DNA from 3 places in the uncultured Halopseudomonas sp. genome. Region 3 is predicted to be linked to each of the others. Evidence: predicted binding sites of a transcription regulator. Region 3 holds the regulator's gene; each other region holds the start of a gene.
The links. The regulator sigma-54, encoded in region 3, starts transcription at its own class of promoters, with help from an activator protein. The targets are predictions, from matches to a motif close to ANTGGCATNNANNTTGCTNT.
Positions count from the first base shown of each region.

Region 1: glnA (glutamate--ammonia ligase) is a predicted target of sigma-54. The motif match lies at 5,351-5,370, and genes of this name have one in related genera.
Region 2: nirB (nitrite reductase large subunit NirB) is a predicted target of sigma-54. The motif match lies at 4,166-4,185, and genes of this name have one in related genera.

Region 1 covers NZ_CAXBOV010000011.1:66,085-73,669, reverse strand. Annotated here, with positions in the region: gene AAC076_RS07725 (MotB family protein) at 1-551, shown strand, start outside; gene AAC076_RS07720 (glutamine synthetase III) at 639-2,813, opposite strand; gene typA (translational GTPase TypA) at 3,218-5,026, opposite strand; gene glnA (glutamate--ammonia ligase) at 5,462-6,865, shown strand; gene AAC076_RS07705 (DUF4124 domain-containing protein) at 6,995-7,585, shown strand, end outside.
Region 2 covers NZ_CAXBOV010000008.1:92,154-99,738, forward strand. Annotated here, with positions in the region: gene AAC076_RS05885 (arylesterase) at 1-238, opposite strand, end outside; gene AAC076_RS05890 (ABC transporter ATP-binding protein) at 275-955, shown strand; gene AAC076_RS05895 (FtsX-like permease family protein) at 952-3,453, shown strand; gene greB (transcription elongation factor GreB) at 3,450-3,923, opposite strand; gene nirB (nitrite reductase large subunit NirB) at 4,404-6,962, shown strand; gene nirD (nitrite reductase small subunit NirD) at 6,962-7,339, shown strand.
Region 3 covers NZ_CAXBOV010000009.1:21,216-28,800, forward strand. Annotated here, with positions in the region: gene mlaE (lipid asymmetry maintenance ABC transporter permease subunit MlaE) at 1-105, opposite strand, end outside; gene AAC076_RS06190 (ABC transporter ATP-binding protein) at 102-920, opposite strand; gene AAC076_RS06195 (KpsF/GutQ family sugar-phosphate isomerase) at 1,154-2,125, shown strand; gene AAC076_RS06200 (HAD hydrolase family protein) at 2,143-2,667, shown strand; gene lptC (LPS export ABC transporter periplasmic protein LptC) at 2,667-3,245, shown strand; gene lptA (lipopolysaccharide transport periplasmic protein LptA) at 3,232-3,762, shown strand; gene lptB (LPS export ABC transporter ATP-binding protein) at 3,774-4,514, shown strand; gene AAC076_RS06220 (RNA polymerase factor sigma-54) at 4,598-6,097, shown strand; gene raiA (ribosome-associated translation inhibitor RaiA) at 6,189-6,497, shown strand; gene ptsN (PTS IIA-like nitrogen regulatory protein PtsN) at 6,518-6,973, shown strand; gene rapZ (RNase adapter RapZ) at 6,979-7,585, shown strand, end outside.

The DNA of each region.
Region 1 (7,585 bases), on a different contig from region 3:
CAACAGAGAAACAATTACAGGCCAATCTGGAAGCGATCAAGAATGTGCTCGAACAGGAGCTGAGCGAAGGTCGTATGCAGCTTGAGCAGGACCGCAAGCGCGTTATTATTCGAGTCGAGGAGCGCGGCTCTTTTCAGTCCGGGTCCGCAGTCATGACCGAAGACTTCGAAGATATGCTGTTCAAGATTTCTGAAGTCATTAGTCAGTTACCGGGGGAAATAACCGTTGAGGGTCACACCGATGACATTCCCATCAATACCCCACGCTTCAATTCCAACTGGGATCTGTCCGCAGCGCGGGCTTCATCTGTCGCCAACGCCCTGCTCGCTACCGGCGCAGTGGAACCGCAACGTCTAAAGGTTCAAGGCTATGCCGACACCCGCCCCAGAGCCAGCAACGAATGGCCTGAAACCCGCGCCTTGAACCGCCGGGTGGAGATTGTGGTGGATCTGGCCGAGGCTGCTGACCAATATGAAACCCGTCTGCGGCAATTGATGGAGGATGATCTGGACGACGTGATTCAAGACTTTGAAATCAGGGACACGCCCTGAGTAAAAAAGCAGCCGTACGCACATGTACAACAGCCAGCTGGCAGAGCCCCAAATGGGGCTTTGCCAGCCTGGAAAGGCTACAGCACGCTATTTGAGAAACAGCATCTCGCGGTATTTCGGCAGTGGCCACAGGCTGTCGGCAACCTCCGTTTCGAGGGCATCCGCATGGGTACGGACCTTGTCCATCAACGGTCTGATCTGATCTGCGCAATAACTCATGTGCGCTTCAACGGAATCGAACTCGTGCCTGGCGATGGCTGTCGACAGTTCGGCAACGGCTGCGACCATCGCGTTAGTCTCGGCCGCGACAGATTTAGCAATAGATCCGTCCATTTCGATCCCCAGATCCTTCAAGCCACATTGAGTGGTCGACAGGTCACCCAGATACTGACTGGCAGAGGGATAGATCATCGTTTTCGCCATTTCGATAACCAGCTTTGCTTCTACCTCGATAGATAGAACGTATTGCTCGGCGTAGACCTCAAAACGGCTTTCCAACTCCACCGGTGAAAGGACGTTGGTTCTGGAAAACAGTTCGCGGATGGCCTCATCACGAAGGTAAGGTAGCGCATCAGCGGTCGTTGGCAGGTTTTTCAAACCACGCTCTTCAACCGCCATTTTGTGCCACTCGGCTGAATAACCGTCGCCGCCGAATACGACGTTGCCATGCTCCTCCATCAAGCCTTTCAGCACCGATAGAACCGCGGCGGCTTTCGCTGTCCCTTTATTCAGCTCGGCCTCGAGCTTTTCTGCAATCCATTCCAGCGAGTCAGCCAGAATAGTGTTCATGGCCACCAGAGGCCCGGACACCGATTGGGATGAGCCTACTGCACGGAACTCAAACCGGTTACCAGTGAAGGCAAAAGGAGAGGTCCGGTTACGGTCACCTGGATCACGCTCGAATTTGAGAATCTGCGTCAATCCCAAGTCCATTTCACCGCCCTGGATCGAGGACGCAATCTTGCCGTCCTTGATATCCTGGAACACGTTTTCCAACTGGTCTCCCAGGTAAACGGACAAGATAGCTGGCGGCGCCTCGTTAGCACCGAGACGATGATCATTTGACGCAGAGGCGATGACAGCCCGCAACAACGTTCCGTATTTGTGTACGCCGCGGATCACCGCACCACAGAAAAGCAGAAAGTTCAGATTGTCATGAGGGGTGCTACCGGGGTCCAACAGATTACCCTGGGTAGCGTTGCCTACAGACCAATTGACGTGCTTGCCCGAACCATTGATGCCGGCAAAGGGTTTCTCATGTAACAGGCACATGAACCCGTGTCGCTTCGCCGTACTCTTCATTAGCGTCATCATCAGCTGCTGGTGATCAGCCGCGATATTGGCAGACTCAAAGTAGGGGGCGATTTCGAACTGGCCTGGCGCAACTTCATTGTGGTGGGTCTTGGCCGGGATACCGAGCCTGTAGAGCTGGTCCTCGAAGTCCTGCATGAAAATCTGCACGCGCTCGGGAATAGCGCCGAAGTAATGGTCATCAAACTGCTGCCCCCTGACAGGCGATGCACCAAACAAGGTACGACCCGCCAGCAGCAAATCCGGGCGGGCATTGGCAAAATTGATATCAACCAGAAAGTATTCCTGCTCCGCCCCGCAACTCGAGTTCAAGGTGGCGATATCGGTCTCACCCATCAACGTCAGTACTTTTCGAGCGGCGCTGTCCATCGCTGCGTTGGAACGTAGCAACGGGATTTTCTTGTCCAGCGCTTCACCCGTCCAGGACATGAACACACTGGGTATCATCAGCGTCGAACCATTGTCCGTGTGCATGATGAAAGCGGGGCTGGTCGGGTCCCAGGCAGTATAACCACGAGCCGCATTGGTCATGCGCAGGCTACCGTTCGGGAACGATGAACCGTCGGGCTCACCCTTGATGAGCAGGCTACCGGAAAATTCTGTAATGGCATTACCGTCGGAGTTGGTCAGAATAAAACCGTCATGCTTCTCCGCGGTGATGTTGGTCATCGGGTAGAAAATATGTGAGAAAAACTTCACACCCTTGGACAGGGCCCAACTCTTCATCGCTGCAGCCACAACGTCTGCCACTGCTGGCGCCAATGGTGCACCGGTTTGAACAGTAGTTCTAACCGCCTTGAACGCGGACTTGCTGAGCATCTGTTCCATTCTGGCCAGATTGAAGACATCCGTTGCCCAGATATCGTCTAATGACTGCGTGGCCTCAACTGCGATCCGCTGGTGGTTGCTGATCCGTGAAATGGCTGATAGGCGAGATTCATTTCCACTCATTTTCATTCCCTTTTGTGCTGGTTGTTTTAACCCTGTGCGATGTTCATCCTTCACCAGTGAGTAGCTCAGTTTCATCAGCATCGGTTGAGCAGAGAAACGCATGAAGTAGGTCATCATTTTTTTGCTAGCCCCTGATCCAAGCAAAAACCACACCATCATGCTCAAGTTGCGGATCTAGGGGCCCATCCGCAAAATACAGGATATCTGGGCAGACGCAGGAGTCGCTCTGCCTGTACCAGAAGAGTGCGCTCAGACCGGTGAATATGCCCGCCTGGCATAAAAAGGAGCAGGATTGGGGTATGTTCTGACCTACTGGCCTTCAGCGTCGACACCAGCGGGCCAGCACATGCAGCAGGCAAAAAAAACCCGCCGGAGAGGCGGGTTTTTCGTGATGCTTACCGTTGTTACTTGTTGGAGCGCTTACGCTCGTTCTCGCTGAGCAACTTCTTGCGCAGACGGATCGACTTGGGCGTGATTTCTGCCAGTTCGTCGTCTTCGATGAACTCCAGCGCCTGCTCCAGAGTGAAGCGAACTGGTGGTACCAGGGCAATGGTCTCGTCCTTGCCGGACGCGCGCATGTTGTCGAGCTTCTTGCCCTTGGTCGGGTTAACGCCCATGTCGTTGTCACGGCTGTTGATGCCGACCAACATGCCTTCATACACTTCGTCGCCGTGGCCAAGGAACAGCTTGCCACGTGCCTGAAGGGTTTCCAGGGAGTAGGTAAGCGCCTTGCCGGTAGCAACCGACACCAGTACGCCGTTCTGGCGACCAAACATCTCGCCAGACTTGATCGGCCCGTAATGGCTGAAGATGCTGGTGATGATGCCCGAGCCGGAAGTCAGGGTCAGGAACTGGTTGCGGAAGCCGATCAGGCCACGCGCCGGGATGGTGTATTCCAGGCGTACACGGCCCTTGCCATCCGGAACCATATTGGTCAGATCGCCCTTACGCAGACCCATCTGCTCCATCATCGCGCCCTGGTGCTGCTCTTCCAGGTCGATGGTTACGTTCTCGAAGGGCTCCTGCTTCTCGCCATCGATTTCACGGATGATGACTTCAGGACGGCCGACGGCCATTTCAAAGCCTTCACGGCGCATGGTTTCAATCAATACGGACAGGTGCAATTCGCCTCGACCGGAGACCTTGAACTTGTCGGCACTGTCGCCTTCTTCAACACGCAGAGCCACGTTGTACAGCAGCTCCTTGTCCAGACGCTCCTTGATGTTCCGGCTGGTAACGAATTTGCCTTCCTTGCCGCAGAACGGGGAGTCATTGACCTGGAAGGTCATGCTCACAGTGGGCTCGTCAACGGACAGCGGAGTCATGGCTTCGACGTTCATCGGATCACACAGGGTGTCGGAGATGAACAGCTGGTCAAAACCACTGACGCAAACGATGTCGCCGGCTGCAGCTTCATCCACATCAATGCGGTGCAGGCCATGGTGACCCATCAGCTTGAGGATGCGACCATTGCGGCGCTTGCCATCGATATCGATAGCAATCACAGGGGTGTTGGCCTTGACCCGACCACGTGCAATACGACCCACACCGATCACACCGAGGAAGCTGTTGTAGTCCAGTGCGGAAATCTGCATCTGAAAAGGACCTTCACGGTCAACGTTCGGCGGCGGAACATTATCGACGATGGCCTGGAACAGGGGCGTCAGATCTTCGGCCAGGTCATCATGTGCCAGGCCGGCAATACCGTTGATCGCGGAAGCAAACACGATAGGAAAATCCAGCTGTTCTTCGGTAGCACCGAGGTTGTCGAACAGATCGAACATCTGGTCAACAACCCAATCCGGACGCGCGCCGGGACGGTCAACCTTGTTGACTACCACAATCGGACGCAGGCCGGCCTGAAAGGCTTTCTGGGTCACGAATCGGGTTTGCGGCATGGGCCCGTCTACCGCATCGACCAGCAACAGCACTGAGTCGACCATCGACATCACGCGCTCTACTTCGCCGCCAAAGTCGGCGTGGCCGGGGGTGTCTACGATGTTGATGTGGTGGTCGTGCCAGTTAATGGCGGTGTTCTTGGCCAGAATAGTAATGCCGCGTTCTTTTTCCTGGTCGTTGGAGTCCATCAAGCGCTCAGTGTCGAGCTCATTCCGCTCAAGGGTGCCAGATTGGCGCAGAAGCTTGTCGACCAGCGTAGTCTTGCCGTGGTCAACGTGGGCGATGATGGCGATGTTGCGGAGATTCTCGATCACTATGGACATCCTGGGTGGCCAGGCGGCAGCCCGGCTAACTGAAAAAAGAGGGGGGTATTATACAGACCAGCGCGTGACAGTGTATGTTTTTTGTACGAAAGGGGTGTTTTATAACCTGGCGGGTGCAAGAAGGGGCAAAGCAGAGCATTATAGACCTCGCCACCTAGGGGCGAAGCAGGCAAGCCTGCAGCTACTGGCCGTAACGCACCAAAATGGGTCAATATAGTGTTTTTGTGCGCTATATAAGTGCGCACTTAATGGGTGCACTAATTCTCTCAGCCGGCTGTAAGGCTTATGGTGCGGGCCTTTCAGCGCATGCTCTGAAATGGCACATCTTTTGCTCCCAGACAAAGCAAGCGGAGCGCGGATGTAATCCGCTCGAATTTAGCTATCCCGGGCCAGATTCCCGGTTAATGAGTCCTTCTGGAGGAAACCATGTCGAAGACAGTTAAACTGATTAAAGAATTTGACGCGAAGTGGGTAGATCTGCGCTTCACCGATACCAAGGGCAAGCAGCAGCACGTGACTATGCCCGCCCGTGATGTGAACGATGACTTTTTCGAAGAAGGCAAGATGTTCGACGGCTCGTCCATCTCTGGCTGGAAAGGCATTGAAGCATCCGACATGATCCTGATGCCTGACGACAGCACCGCTGTACTGGATCCCTTCACCGAAGAACCCACCGTCATCATCGTCTGCGACATCATCGAGCCTTCCACCATGCAGGGCTACGAGCGCGACCCACGCAGCATCGCTCGTCGCGCCGAGGAATACCTGAAGTCCACCGGTATTGGTGACGCGGTATTTGTTGGTCCAGAACCCGAATTCTTTGTTTTTGACGAAGTGAAGTTCAAATCCGACATTTCCGGCTCGATGTTCAAGATCATTTCCGAACAGGCTTCCTGGAACACCGACGCTGACTTCGAAACAGGCAACAAGGGCCACCGTCCCGCAGTTAAAGGCGGTTATTTCCCCGTGCCTCCGGTCGACCATGACCATGAAGTGCGTACTGCAATGTGTAACGCCATGGAAGAAATGGGTCTGACCATCGAAGTCCATCACCACGAAGTTGCAACCGCCGGCCAGAACGAAATCGGTGTGATGTTCAACACGCTTGTAGCCAAGGCTGACGAAGTTCAGACCCTGAAGTACTGCGTGCACAATGTTGCCGACGCATTCGGCAAGACTGCCACCTTCATGCCCAAGCCATTGTACGGCGACAACGGCTCCGGGATGCACGTGCACATGTCCATCTCCAAGGATGGCAAGAACACCTTCGCAGGCGAAGGCTATTCCGGCCTGTCCGACACCGCCCTGTTCTTCATTGGCGGTATCATCAAGCACGGCAAGTCGTTGAACGCGTTCACCAACCCGGCCACCAACTCCTACAAGCGTCTGGTGCCTGGCTTCGAAGCGCCGGTCATGCTGGCCTATTCAGCCCGTAACCGTTCGGCATCCATCCGGATTCCGTATGTTTCCAGCCCGAAGGCACGTCGCATCGAGGCACGCTTCCCTGATCCAGCAGCTAACCCCTACCTGTGCTTCGCTGCACTGTTGATGGCTGGCCTGGACGGCATCCAGAACAAGATCCACCCTGGCGATGCGGCCGACAAGAACCTGTATGACCTGCCGCCTGAAGAGGCGAGCCAGATCCCACAGGTCTGTGGCAGCCTGAAAGAAGCACTCGAGTCCTTGAGCGCTGACCGTGAGTATCTGACCAAGGGCGGCGTATTCACCGACGACCTGATCGATGCCTACATCGAACTCAAGGCGGCTGAAGAAATAAAAGTACGTACTTTCGTTCACCCGCTCGAGTACGATCTGTATTACAGCGTCTGAACCCGGTTACGTAACTGCGGTCAAAAAAGGGTGCCTTTCAGGCACCCTTTTTTTTCGCCCGTCCGCCAGACCTTGCCAGATCAGCGCCTAGGTGCAAGGCTAAAAGCTCGACTCACAGGAGTGACCATCATGCTGCGAACACACATGTGCTGGGCAATGAGCGCCTTGCTCATCTCGCTGGCCGGCTTTGCCCACGCCCAGATCTACACCTGGACAGATGCGCAGGGCAACACGATCTATTCAGACCAACCCCATCCAGACTCGCGCCAGATCGACCTGCCACCAACCAACACGCTCGAATCGGTAGTGCCTCAGATGCCGGAAAACCGGCAAAGCGCGCAAAATCAGAATAACAACCAACCGGGCCAGCTAAGTAATGGCTATCGCACGCTGGAGATTGCCAGCCCCGAGAACGATGAAGCAATACGAGCCAACGATGGCAACCTCACCCTGACGATCAACACCGAACCACCCTTGTCGCCTGGTCACATCCTGCGGGCAAATGTGGATGGTGAAATGCGGCAGGAGGCCGTAGCCGGTAATGGACAACCAACCCAGCGCCTGACACTGACTGAGCTAGACAGAGGCTCGCATACCGTGGCCGTGGTCGTGACCAACACCCGGGGCGAAGAAGTGCAGCGTAGCCAGGGCATCACCGTACACCTGCAACGCACATCCGTGCTGCAGCCCGGGCGTACTGGCGCCAATAGCGCTCCGCAG
Region 2 (7,585 bases), on a different contig from region 3:
GCTCATGGCGCTCCAACAGGCGTGGCAGGCGGGCCAGCCCCCCTGCTGTAGTATCACCACTCACGGACGCATTTATCACCGGGAGAGACTCTCCCCTGGCCTCCATACGCTGTTCAAGCAGAGATACCCAGCCATCGCTGATTTCCAGACCGAAAGCGGCGCTGATACTATCCCCGACTATCAATATCCCCTCAGCACTCACAGGCCAAGCCAGAGAGCTCAAAAGCACGATTGCCAGGTATTTTCTAATGACCCTAATCAAAAGGCAGATCCCATGTCAGACAGCGTGATCGTTGCTAGCCACCTTAGCAAAGTCGTCAGTAGTCAGGAAGCGACATTGACCATCCTCGACAATGTAAGCCTGGCAATTGCCAAGGGCAGCAGCGTAGCCATTGTGGGTGCTTCAGGGTCCGGCAAGTCCACCTTGTTGAGTCTTCTTGCAGGGTTGGACCTACCCAGCAGTGGCGAGGTGCATCTGGCAGGCAAGAACCTGAGTGAACTCGACGAAGACCAGCGGGCAGAACTGCGCGCGGACCACGTCGGCTTTGTGTTTCAGTCGTTCCAGTTGCTCGATAGCCTGACCGCCCTTGAGAACGTCATGCTGCCCCTGGAGCTGCATGGTCGCCGCGATGCCCGCCAGCGCGCTGCCGACTTACTCGAACGCGTAGGGCTTGGCGCACGACTGACACACTATCCGCGTCAGCTCTCCGGTGGCGAACAGCAACGGGTAGCCATCGCCAGAGCCTTTGCCAGCGAACCGGACATCCTGTTTGCCGACGAACCGACCGGCAACCTGGACGCCGTGACTGGTCAACATATCACCGACCTGCTGTTCGACCTCAACCGCGAGCAGCACACCACACTGGTCATGGTTACCCATGATCAGCGTCTCGCTGAGCGCTGCCAGAGCGCATTGCAACTGGAAGCCGGACGCTTGCTGGAGCCCACGCAATGAAAAACGGCACCTGGTCCCTGGCCACGCGCCTGCTGGCCCGTGAATGGCGCGCAGGGGAGCTGCGCGTGCTGGTCATGGCGTTGATTATTGCCGTACTGGTGAGCACCGCGATCAGCTTCTTCACTGACCGATTGCAACGGGGCATGGTCAGCCGGGCCGCCGAATTTCTGGGCGCCGATATGGTGGTGTCCTCCCGTGCACCGCTACCCGAAGCCTTTTTGCAAAGGGCTCTGGATGATGGCCTGTCCCATGTGGACGTGGTCGAATTCAACAGCATGATGAGCGGTGCGGTGGAGATCCAGCTCTCCAGCGTCAAGGCTGTAGGCACAGGCTATCCATTGAAGGGCCAGGTACGGGTAGCTGATGAAATGTTCGGTGCCGAACGCGTCGTCAATACCATTCCAGCTCCCGGCGAAGTCTGGATCGAACCCCGGCTTGCCGCCCAGCTCGCCCTCAAGACCGGCGACAGGCTGGATGTGGGTATGGCCAGCATGAGCATCAGTGCGATGCTGACCTACGAGCCCGACAGGGCCGGAGATTTCTACAGCCTGACGCCGCGTGTGCTGATGAATCTGGCTGATCTTGAGGAAACCGCCGTAGTCCAGCCGGGTAGTCGCGTGCGTTACCGCCTGCTCCTGAGCGGTCCCGAGGGAGCACTGCAAGGCTACGCCGACTGGTTGCGGCCGCAGCTTGAAGACAACCAACAACTGACCACTGTGGCTGATGATAACCAGCAGATCGGCAGCGCCCTGGATCGGGCTGCGCAGTTTCTGGGTCTGGCAAGCATTGCTGCCGTTGTACTGTCCGGTGTTGCTGTAGCCCTGTCTGCCAGTCGATTCGCCACGCGCCATTTCGATACCAGTGCGTTGCTGCGTTGCCTGGGCGCGAGCCGACGCCGGGTGATGTCGATCTTTCTGATACAGCTGGCCTGCCTTGGCCTGGTTGCCACGCTCATCGGGCTCGCTCTGGGCTGGGTCATGCAATGGGGACTGGTGCAGCTATTGCGCGAACTACTACCGCCGGATCTACCGGGCGTGGGCCTGAAACCTCTACTGGTCGGCGGCGCTACCGGTCTGATCGCACTGGCTGGCTTTGCCCTGCCCCCTCTTATACGACTGGGCCAGGTAGCACCGCTGCGGGTGCTGCGTCGCGATCTGGCGCCACTTCCGAGCAGTGGCTGGCTGATCTACGGCCTGGCACTAGGCGGATTGAGCCTGCTGATGTGGCAGTTCACCGGGAATCTGCGCATAACCCTCGCGGTAGTCTTCGGCGGCGCTCTTGCCGCGCTATTGCTGGGTCTGGTGGCCTGGGCGCTGCTGCGCGTATCCGGCAACCGGCTGCGTAATGCCGGCCTTGCCTGGCGCCTGGGCAGTGGCCAGCTTCTCAAGCAGCCTATTGCTGCCGCCGGCCAGATACTTGCGTTCGGTCTTATATTGATGTCGATGGTGGTGGTTCTGATCCTGCGCACTGAATTGCTCGATACCTGGCAACAGCAACTACCCGAGGACACCCCCAACCACTTCGCGCTGAATATCATGCCAGCCGAGCAGGCCGAATTCACCGCGGCTCTGGAACGTATCGGTGCGATTAGCGCCCCGCTATACCCGGTAACTCCGGGGCGTTTGACCGAAATCAATGGTCAGCCAGTTCGTGAGCTGGTGACCAAGGAAAGCCAGGGCGAGCGTGCTATCAGCCGGGACCTGAGCCTAACCTGGTCAGCCACCATGGCCGCAGACAACAACCTTCTGGCCGGCGAATGGTGGCCGGAGCCGCTGCCCGAGGATGAGTCGTTGATCTCAATTGAATCGGGTCTGGCCGACAGCCTTGGCGTAGAAGTGGGTGATGTGCTGAGCTTCGTGATTGCGGGTCAGGTGCTGGATGCCCGCGTGCGGAATATTCGGGAAGTAAACTGGGACAACTTTACCCCCAACTTCTACGTTATCTTCTCACCCGGCAGCCTGGACTCTATGCCAGCAACCTTGCTCACCAGCTTCAGTCTGCCAACGGAAAAACGCGCAGAGCTGCGCGATCTGGCAAGGGCCTTCCCGGCCATGACCTTGCTGGAAGTCGAGGCGCTGCTCAAACAGATTCGCGATATTCTCGCCCAGGTCACGCTGGCGGTGGAGTACGTCATGGTATTTGTCCTGCTGGCAGGCTTTACGGTGTTGTTCGCCGCGCTTCAATCGACCCTGGATAGTCGTCTTTATGAGGGAGCTCTGCTACGCACGCTGGGGGCACGCAAGGGGCTGCTGCGACAGGCCAACCGCCTGGAGTTCGCCCTGCTGGGTTCCCTGGCCGGCATTATGGCGATTGTCGCTGCGGAGCTGATTACCTGGCTACTATATCGCTTCGCGCTGAATCTGGACTGGTCACCGCATTATCTGTTCTGGGTGTTGGTGCCCTTGAGCGGTGCAGTTCTTATCGGTGTCGCAGGTGCACTGGGAACCCGGGCTGTGGTGCGGGAAAGTCCGATGCGCCTGATCAACCGCGGGAGCTAGGCGGTGTAGTCGATCGCATTGATAACCCAACCCATCTCGCCCTCGGGGGTGACCACCACCACTTCATCCCCGACCGACTTGCCCAGTAAGGCGCGCGCCATGGGCGAGTCGATCGAGATGTAATCCTTGCGGCCGAAGATTTCATCGTAGCCCACTACGCGAAAGCGCCTCGCATCCCCATCATCGCTTTCAACCTCCACCCAGGCACCGAAGAAAACCCGTCCGTCCTGCTCGGCCCTGTGCTCGACAACCTTCAGGTCCTCGATACGCTTGCGTAAATAACGCACCCGTCGGTCGATTTCGCGGAGCAACTTCTTGTTGTACTGGTAATCCGCATTTTCACTGCGATCACCGAGCGAAGCTGCCCAGGTTACCTTGCGTGTGGTGTCCGGCCTCTTCTCTCGCCAAAGGTAATCCAGCTCTTCCTTCAAGCGCGCATAGCCTTCAACCGTTATCAGACGTGTTGTCAATGGGTCCGCCTCTGTTCTGCCGGTGATCCGCAACCGCGATCGCACCAAAAAAGGGAATTGCTTCGCCCTGCGCACCTTGATGGACCAGGCATCCGCTTCATCCAACCAGTCACAGCCCTGCACTCATATCCATTGTCCGGAGCGACCGCGCAGTCGCTTGATTCTCCCGGAGGCCTGCTATGCCTCGCCCTGAGAGATGTACAGGACAGAGTCGTCATTCGCGATTGCCGACAGAAAAGTCAAATGGCACACAACTTGCTCGTGATGAGATATTCCTGGCCGACTATCCGGCCAGACTCACCCGGCGGTCAATGGCGGCCTTCACCGGGATGGTGAACCTGGCAGCGTAGTCAGACCCTCACTCACTGTAAACAACCCATGAATATCAGGCAAAGGCGCCTGGAGCTGATCAGCAGCTTCAGGCGCTTTTTTTTGTTTTGGGCCTTTGCCAACGGCAACGGCTCCGACGGAGGAAAAGCTATGAGCTCCAGCAAACAGTCAGCCAGCAAGGAGACCCTGGTCATCATCGGCAACGGCATGGTCGGTCACCACTGTGTCGAGCAGTTGATCGAGCGCGGCGCTCTCGACCGCTACGAACTGCACGTGTTTGGCGAGGAACATCATCGTGCCTACGACCGGGTCCATCTGTCCGAGTATTTTGGTGGACGTGACGCCGAATCCCTGGCCCTGTGTGACTCCAAACTCTATGCAACCCATGGTGTGGAGCTGCACCTTGGCGTTCAGGTGGTGGATATCGACCGCGAGCACAAGGAAGTGATCACTGGTAATGGACGTCAGACCTATGATCGTTTGATCCTCGCAACCGGCTCCTACCCCTTCGTCCCCCCCATTACTGGCGCCGAGGGCAACTCTCGTCTGGTATATCGCACTCTGGAAGACCTCGACGGGATCCGCGCAGCCGCTGCCGGTGCGCGTCGGGGTGTTGTGGTCGGAGGCGGCTTACTGGGTCTTGAGGCGGGTAATGCGCTCAAGTCCCTTGGGCTGGAAGCCCATGTGGTCGAGTTTGCGCCACGTCTGATGCCGGTGCAGCTGGATGACCAGGGAGGCGCTGCACTCCGGGCGCAGATCGAATCCCTGGGCGTCGGTGTTCACCTGGGCTGCGCTACTGAAGAAATCGTCAATGGCGATGAGTACCGTTACCGTATGAACTTCAAGGGTGGCGAGTTTCTGGAAACCGACCTGATCGTTTTCTCCGCGGGCATTCGCCCACAGGACACGCTGGGGCGCAACGCCGGCCTTGAGCTTGGTCCGCGTGGCGGCATTGCAATCGACAACGATTACCGCACCAGTGATCATGCGATATTTGCCATCGGCGAATGCGCGGCCTGGAACGGCACCTGTTTCGGCCTGGTCGCGCCAGGCTACAGCATGGCGCGCAATCTTGCCCTGCAACTGACAGATGAGCCCCATGAATCCTTTGCCGGCGCAGACATGTCAACCAAGCTCAAGTTGCTAGGCGTTGATGTCGGCTCGATTGGCGATGCCCACGCGGCTACAGAAGGCGCAAAGAGCTACCGCTTCATCGACGAAGCCAACTCAAGCTACCGTCGACTGGTGGTTTCCGCAGATGGCAAGAAGGTGTTGGGCGCCGTGCTGGTCGGTGACAATAGCTACTACGACACCCTGCTGCAGTACTGTCAGAACGGCATAGATCTACCCAAGGACCCAGCCAGCCTGATTCTGCCGCAAGGCGATGGTGCACCCACATTGGGTGCCGACGCGCTGCCCGACACCGCAACCATCTGCTCCTGCCACAACGTCAGCAAGGGTGCAATCTGCTGCTCGATAGATGCCGGCTGCACCGATCTCGGTGAACTGAAGGCAACCACCAAGGCCGGCACCGGTTGCGGCGGTTGCAGCGCCCTGCTCAAGCAGGTGTTTGAACATGAACTCAGTGCCCGTGGTGTCGAGGTGGACAAAAGCCTGTGCGAGCATTTTGCCCATACACGACAGGAGCTTTACGGGATTGTCCGAGTCGAGGGCATTACTCGCTTCGATGATCTCCTTACCAGGTACGGTCGCGGCCACACTGGATGCGATATCTGCAAGCCGGCTGTGGCATCCATACTCGCCTCCTGCTGGAACGAACCGATCACCGACCCATTGCTGATACCCCTGCAGGATACCAACGACACTTTCATGGCCAACATGCAGAAGAACGGCACCTATTCTGTAGTCCCCCGTGTGGCTGGTGGTGAGATTACCCCCGACAAGTTGATTGCCCTCGGCGCGGTAGCGAAGAAATACGACCTCTATACCAAAATCACCGGTGGCCAACGCATCGACCTGTTCGGCGCACAATTACACGAGCTGCCGGAGATCTGGTCCGAGCTGATCGATGCCGGATTCGAAACCGGCCATGCCTACGGCAAGTCACTGCGCACGGTAAAATCCTGCGTCGGCAGCACCTGGTGCCGCTACGGTGTGCAGGACAGCGTCGGCATGGCTATTGTTCTGGAGGACCGCTACAAGGGGCTGCGTTCCCCGCACAAGATCAAGTTCGGCGTGTCCGGCTGTACCCGCGAATGCGCCGAGGCACAGAGCAAGGATATTGGCGTTATCGCCACGGAAAACGGCTGGAACCTTTATGTGTCGGGCAACGGCGGCATGCGTCCGCGCCACGCGGAGTTGTTCGCCACCGATCTGGATGACGCGACCCTGATTCGCTATATCGATCGCTACCTGATGTTCTACGCGCGTACCGCCGACCGCCTGCAACGCACCTCCGTGTGGCGCGAAAGTCTGGAGGGCGGGCTCGACTATCTCAAGGATGTGATCATTGAAGACAGCCTGGGCCTGGCCACAGAGCTCGAGACGCAGATGCAACTGGTGATCGACCGCTATGAATGCGAATGGGCCAACGCCCTGAAAGATCCAGAGAAGCTCAAGCGCTTTCGTACCTTCGTCAACGATGAGCGCGGCGATCCAGATATCCACTTCGTCAAGGAACGCGGTCAGAACAGACCAGCCATGGCCTCCGAACTGCACCTGATACCCGTCACCGAGGAGGTTATCTGATGACACAAACCAGCAGCATTAAAACAGCATCTTACGCAGGCCAATGGCTGGCCGTGTGCAGCCGAACCGATCTGGTCGCCAACTCGGGGGTCGTCGCCTGGCTGGACGGTAACCAGATCGCCCTTTTTTATCTGCCGCGCACCGATCAGGGTGAGCAGGTATTTGCGCTGGAAAATTGTGACCCCAAGTCAGGCGCCAATGTGATTGGCCGGGGTATCGTCGGCCATCTCAATGGCGCGCTGGTAATCGCCTCCCCCCTGTACAAGCAGCATTTTCGTCTGGAAGACGGCGCTTGCCTGGAGTATCCGGAACAGCAACTAAGAGTGTGGCCGGCTCGAATCAGCAGTGACACCGTCGAGATTCAGATCACGCCCTGACAGGCCCTCCCTCAGCTGGATCCCCAAGCGCTCAAGCGCTATCGAGAAGAACTCGAGCTCGCCTACGACCTGGGCCAACCTGCCCAGGCGTTCTTCGCTGCCCTGCAACCAATTTTCCGGCCCCTGCGTATCGCCAACCACCCTCCAATAATTCACCGAAGCGGAACCGTCGCACATATGTTGAAGGCGGTGGTTATCATTTGCCCAGAAAAGGATTAGCATCGCCTGACTTGCTGTCGAGACACA
Region 3 (7,585 bases):
ACCCAGGATCGCATGGAACAGAAACACCCCGGATCGGCCCAGAGCTGCGATCACATCCAGCCCCGAGGCACCCATCAATGCCACGCGATCAGCAAGCGTTTTCATTTGTGTTCACCCTTTCGCAGCAAATCATCGGTGAATTCGTCCGCGGGAAAGTGAAACGGTACCGGACCATCGGGCTCGCCTCGCATGAACTGACGAATGCGCGGGTTATCCGACTCCATCAGTTCCTCGGGCGCACCATGGCCAAGCACACCACCATCGGCGACGACGTAAAGATAGTCGGCGATACTGGCAGTTTCGGCCAGATCATGGGAAACCACGATACTGGTCAAGCCCAAGGCATCGTTCAGCAGCCTGATCAACCGTACCAGAACCCCCATGGAAATCGGGTCCTGACCTACAAATGGCTCATCATACAAAAGCAACTCGGGATCCAGGGCGATGGCCCGGGCAAGTGCCACGCGCCGCTTCATGCCCCCCGAAAGCTCATCAGGCATAAGCGCGTGTGCGCCACGCAAGCCAACCGCCTGCAGCTTGAGCTTGACGATGTCAGCAATCATGTCTTCGGTAAGCTGGGTGTGCACGCGCAGGGGAAAGGCCACGTTTTCAAACACGCTGAGATCGGTAAACAGCGCTCCGCTCTGAAACAACATGCCCATATTCTGACGGGCACGGAAAAGAGCCTCGCGCTTGAGCTTGGGTATATCCTGACCGTTGATCAGTACCTGGCCGCTTTCCGGTTTCAACTGCGCACCAATCAACCTCAACAGGGTCGTCTTGCCGCACCCGGAGGGCCCCATGATACCCGTCACCTTGCCACGCGGAATACGAATATCCACACCATCGAAGATGATGCGCCCGCTGCGCTTGAAGGTGACCTGCTTAAGGTCAACGATGAACTCTGAATCGTCGGTCATAAAAAAATCGGGCTTCCTGGCTGCCGGCACAAAGCGGGCAAATTGAACGCGTTAATATAACAGTTCGGAGTATCCAGCCCAAGTAAGGGCTGAACAATTAAACCACGGCGCAATATCCACCAACACATTGCCGGCCCGGCACGACCTCGAAAGCCGCACTGGAGCCGCGAACGGATGAGTTAACGCCAACAAGCGGCTATACTCCTGGACCTGTTTACAGATGAAGTGTGCATATGCCTGAATTTGATTTTACAGCCTCCGCGCGGCGCAGTATCGAGATGGAACGTGACGCGGTTCACAGCCTGCTGGAACGTCTTGATGACGACTTCGTAAAGGCATGCCAAGCCTTGCTGGCATGCACCGGACGCATTGTGGTGACCGGCATGGGCAAGTCGGGACACATAGGCAAAAAGATAGCAGCTACCCTGGCCAGCACTGGCTCCCCGGCTTTTTTTGTACATCCGGGCGAGGCCAGCCACGGCGACATGGGCATGATTACCCGGCAGGACGTGGTCATTGCCTTGTCCAACTCGGGCAACACAGCCGAAGTAGTCACACTACTGCCATTGCTCAAGCGTCTTGGCGTGCCGCTGATCAGCATTACCGGCAATCCGGAATCAGTCATGGCCAAAGCTGCCTTGGCCAACCTGCATACCGGTGTTGCCCAGGAAGCCTGTCCGCTAAATCTGGCACCCACATCCAGCACGACTACCGCATTGGTCATGGGCGACGCTCTGGCTATCGCCCTACTTGAAGCCCGCGGTTTCAGCGCCGAGGATTTTGCCTTTTCTCACCCTGGCGGCACACTCGGACGCCGACTGCTGCTATTGGTGGACGACATCATGCATGGCGGGGAGCGTATGCCCATGGTCGCCCCGGAGACGTCCCTGCGCGACGCACTGCTGGAAATGACCCGCAAGGGTCTGGGCCTGACTGGCGTATCGGACCAGCAAGGCCGACTTGCCGGGATATTCACCGATGGCGACCTGCGTCGCACGCTGGACCAGAATCTGGATATCCATACCTCCAGCATTGCCCTGGTGATGACGCCGCAATGCAAGACCGTAAGCCAGGGCGCCCTCGCCGCCGAGGCGTTGAAAATCATGGAGGACGCCAAGATCAATGGCCTTTTCGTGATCGACCAGGATGGACGCCCGGTGGGCGCACTTAATATGCATGATTTACTGCGCGCGGGGGTGGTATGAACCCATCAACAACCGGCATGGATACAGACCTTGGCCGCCGTGCAGCGGGCATTCGGCTGGCGATCTTTGATGTCGACGGCGTGCTGACTGACGGCAAGCTGTTCTTCATGCCGGACGGTACCGAGTTCAAGTCCTTCAACACTCTGGATGGTCATGGCATCAAGATGCTGATGGCATCAGGGGTGGAAGTGGCGATTATCAGTGGTCGCAAGTCACCGCTGGTGGAGAAGCGGGCAGCTAATCTGGGGATCAAGCACCTGATCCAGGGCCGCGAGGACAAGCTCAACGCACTGTCCGAGCTACGCGCGATACTGCCTTTCGAGCTCGAGCAGATCGCCTTTCTCGGTGATGATTTGCCAGACCTTCCGGTCATGCGCCGCGTCGGGCTGGGTGTGGCCGTGGCCACGGCTGACAGTTTTGTGCGCGAGCATGCCCACTGCGTCACCGGGGCTGCTGGTGGTGCTGGGGCCGCCCGAGAATTCTGTGAAATGATCATGGCCGCACAGGGCACGCTGGACAAGACACGCGAGGCTTATCTCTGATGATTGCCATCCCGCGCTACTTACGCACTGCAGGGCTTGTAGGACTGACAGTAGCCCTGGCACTGGCCGTAGGGTATTTCAATATTCGTCCTTCCTCCTTCGACCAGGAGATACTGGTGACTGATCCTCTGCAACCGGACTTTTTCATGGAAAACACGCAGATCCTCATGTTCAACGAACAGGGAACACCTGCATACCAGTTGCGCAGCGCCCGGGCGACACATCAACGCACTGATGACAGCACGCAGTTGGAGCAACCGAATCTGTTGTACTATCGCCCTGGCGAAGAGCATCCATGGCTGCTTCGGGCACAACAGGGCTCGGTGACCAAAGGCGGAGATCAGGTCGACCTGATGAACGATGTGCTGCTGCAGCGTCAGGATCCGAACGACCCATCAAGACGCATGACAACGCAGGCCCTGACCCTGTTTCCCGAGCGTGATTATGCCGAAACGGCACAAAGCGTTAGAATCGAGAACGCTGGCAGCGTGACAACCGCTGACGGCATGCAGGTTTTTCTAGATGACGGCCGCCTGGAGCTGCTGTCCAACGTACGAGGTCAGCATGAGCTGCAATAAATTCCTGTCTGTGGCTGCACTGCTAATGGTTGCCAGCCTGCCGGCAGTGGCATTACCCCAGGACAGCAACCAGCCGATCCGTATCCAGGCCAACAGCGCCTCGCTGGACGAGCGTCGCAACACCGCTGTCTACCGAGGTAACGTCATCATTACCCAGGGCAGCATGCGCCTCACCGGAAACCAGGTCACGCTGGCTACCGACAGTGACGGCGCAGTGAGCAAGATAACCAGTGTGGGAAGCCCGGCAACCTACGCCCAGACCCCGGGTCCGAACGATGGCGAAGTGAACGCCCGTGCCCAGACCATCGAATACTTCGCCGATAGCGAACGAATAGTGTTGATTGACCGTGCACGCCTGGAACAGCGCGGCAACACCTTTCAGGGCGACTACGTCAGCTATGACATCAACAAACAGATTGTGGATGCTGGGCGCCCGACAGCGGGCGGCTCGGGTGATCCGGGACGCATCGAAATAGTGATTCAGCCACGCCAGCGCGATGAAGCGGCCAATCCATGACCGGATCCTCCATGACCGAATCTGCTGCAACCATTCTCGAAGCGCGCCATCTGGCCAAGGCCTACAAGGCGCGAAAGGTCGTTGAAGATGTCTCCATCTCTATCCGCAGCGGCGAAGTAGTCGGATTGCTGGGCCCCAATGGCGCGGGCAAGACCACCTGTTTCTATATGATTGTTGGGCTGGTGAAGGCCGATAATGGCCACATACTGGTCGATGGTTTCGACGTGACGCATCTGCCTATGCACGGTCGCGCCCGCCAGGGCATCGGCTACCTCCCCCAGGAGGCATCCATCTTCCGCAAACTGAGCGTCGCCGACAACATCATGGCGATACTGCAGACTCGCAAGGATCTGGACCGCAAGGGCCGGCTCGACAAGCTGAGCTCCTTGATGCACGAATTTCATATCCACCACCTTGCCGACAGCAAGGGCATGAGTCTGTCCGGCGGAGAGCGCCGCCGTGCAGAGATTGCGCGCGCACTGGCAAGCGATCCAAAATTCATACTGCTCGATGAACCCTTTGCCGGTGTGGATCCCATATCGGTAAACGATATAAAACAGATCATCCAGCATCTCAGGGACAAAGGCATCGGTGTACTGATCACCGACCACAACGTGCGCGAGACCCTCGACATCTGCGACAAGGCTTATATTGTCAGCGACGGCCACATCATTGCCGAGGGTAACGCACAGGCTGTACTCGACAATCAGCTGGTCAAGGATGTGTATCTGGGCCATGAGTTCCGGCTATAAAATCAGGCCCAATTCAGGCATGCTAGATTCAGGCCAGCCAAGAACCAACGCCAGTAACAGCGCATAAGGTAATACGTCCGATAATGAAACCTACGCTCGTCCTCAAGATGGGGCAGCAGCTGACGATGACGCCGCAGCTGCAGCAGGCCATCAGATTGCTCCAACTATCGAGTCTCGACCTCCAGCAGGAAGTCCAGGAGGCTCTGGAAGCCAATCCCATGCTGGAAATGGCTGACGAGGGCGACGACGATCATGGCAGCTCCGGGACCGATGGCGCCGACAATGACGAAGCGCCCGCTGTCTCTGTACCCGAACCCGTTGAAATGGATGCTATTGATCAACATTCACAGGCCGCCGAAGAAGGCAACTGGAATGAACAGATCCCCAGCGAGCTGCCCGTCGATACCCAGTGGGAAGACGTCTATCAGACCTCAGCAAGCTCACTACCCAGCGGCGATGATGACGACTGGGATTTCACGTCCCGCACCGGTACCGGCGAAACCCTGCAAAGCCATCTGGAGTGGCAACTGAACCTGATTCCGCTTTCGGAAACCGATCAGCTGATAGCGCTCTCGATTATTGATGCAATCAATGCTGATGGTTACCTTGAAGAGCCCCTGGAGGAGATCCTTGCCTCCATCGATCCAGAACGCGAAGTCGAGCTCGACGAAGTTGAAATGGTGCTGCACCGGATTCAGCAGTTCGAGCCAGTAGGTGTAGGTGCGCGGGATCTGAGTGAATGCCTGTTGCTGCAACTCCGCCAACTGCCACCCGATACTCCCCTGCTGGAGCAGGCGCAAAAGGTTGTGCGTGATCATCTGGGCCTGCTCGGCAGTCGCGACTTCAGTCAGTTGATGCGTCGCACACGCCTGAAAGAGGACCAACTGGGTCGCGTCATCGCGCTCATCCAGACGCTCAATCCCCGCCCAGGCTCGGAAATAGCCTCGGGTGAACCCGAATATGTGATTCCCGACGTGATCGTCCGCCGCGACAGCAACCGCTGGATTGTCGAACTCAACCAGGAATCCGTTCCCAAGATCCGTGTCAACAGTCAGTACGCCTCCATGGTACGGCGCGCCGACTCCAGCTCGGACAACACCTACCTGCGTAATAACCTGCAGGAAGCACGCTGGTTCATCAAGAGCCTGCAAAGCCGCAATGAAACACTGATGAAGGTCGCGACCCAGATCGTCGAGCACCAGCGCGAGTTTCTCGAGTACGGCGAGGAGGCCATGAAGCCCCTGGTCCTGCACGATATTGCCGAAGCGGTAGGCATGCATGAATCAACCATCTCGCGGGTTACCACGCAGAAGTTCATGCACACACCACGGGGTATTTTCGAGCTCAAGTATTTTTTCTCGAGCCATGTCGGTACATCTGAGGGCGGCGAATTTTCATCTACGGCCATTCGGGCACTGATCAAAAAACTGGTCTCGACAGAAAACCCGAAGAAACCGTTGAGCGACAGCAAGATCGCTGGTTTACTGGAAGAGCAGGGAATTGATGTAGCCCGCCGTACTATCGCCAAGTACCGCGAATCGCTCAACATTGCTCCGTCAAGCGAGCGCAAGCGGATTGTCTGATCGGCGGGCCTGATACGCACAGTACAAGAGTGGGCACTATGGGGAACCGACTTCGTTTCCCTGTTTCATCAAGCCAATCAGGAGAAGTCATATGCAACTGAACCTAAGCGGTCATCAGCTCGACATTACCGATCCACTGCGCAATTACGTGAATGAGAAAATGTCCCGCCTGGAGCGACATTTCGACAAGATAACCAACGTCCAGGTCATACTCGAAGTCGAAAACTTCCGACAGAAAGCTGAAGCGATCCTGCATGTAGCCGGCGGTGAAGTAGTCGCCAACGCCGAGCATACAGACATGTACGCCGCAATCGACCTGATGACCGACAAGCTTGATCGGCAGCTGATAAAGCACAAGGAAAAGAACCTCAATCGCCAGCAAGGCGTCAACGACCGCTAAGGCAACCGTAGCCAAAACCCATGCAAATTGATCACATACTGACCCCCCAGCGCACCTTTGCCGGCGTGCAGGGGGGCTCCAAGAAAAAGATGCTCGAACTGATCGGCAAGATGATTGCCCAGCACAGCCATCTTGATCCAGACAGCATTTATCAGAACCTGATAGCCCGGGAGAAGCTCGGCTCGACAGGATTTGGTAATGGCATAGCCATACCCCACTGTCGCCTGGAGGATTGCCACAAGCCGGTAGGCGCCCTCTTCCAACTGCAATCGAAAATCGATTTCGACGCACTGGACGGAGAGCCTGTCGATCTTATTTTCGTGCTGCTGGTTCCCCAGGAAGCCACCGAACAACATCTGCAGATTCTCAAGATGCTCGCCGAAAAGCTCGACCAGGCAAATCTGCGTGACTCCCTGCGCGAAGCAGATGATGCCGATACGTTGTATCGGATCATAACTTCAGACACGGGTACCTGAGCCCCATGCATCTGGTCGTCGTCAGTGGTCGCTCAGGATCAGGCAAAAGCACAGCGTTGCATCTGCTTGAAGATAACGGATTTTATTGCATTGATAACCTGCCGGCAGGGCTTTTGCCGGACCTGGCGCGCCAGGCGAACGACGCTGGCATGCAATTACCCAAAGTCGCCATAAGTATCGATGCGAGGAATCTGCGCAGTGATCTGCAGCGGTTTCCCGAATTGCTGGCGCAGGTGCGCAACAGCGGCATTACCTGTGATGTGATTTTTCTCGCAGCCACCGACGAAGTACTGATAAAGCGTTTTTCAGAAACCCGTCGCAAGCACCCTCTCACTGACCAGAGCCACTCCCTGGCTGAGGCCATTGCGGCTGAGCTGAGATTGCTCGAGCCCATTATCGACCTGGCCAACCTCAAGATCGACACCAGTCATCTCAACCTCTATCAGTTGCGCGACACCCTCAAGCAACGCTTGCTGGGAAGTCAGGGCAGCACGCCGTCGGTTCTTATCCAGTCTTTCGGCTTCAAACGGGGCGTGCCGGTGGATGCGGACCTGGTATTTGATGTGCGCTGCCTGCCCAACCCTTACTGGAAGCCCGAACTGAGGCAATTCT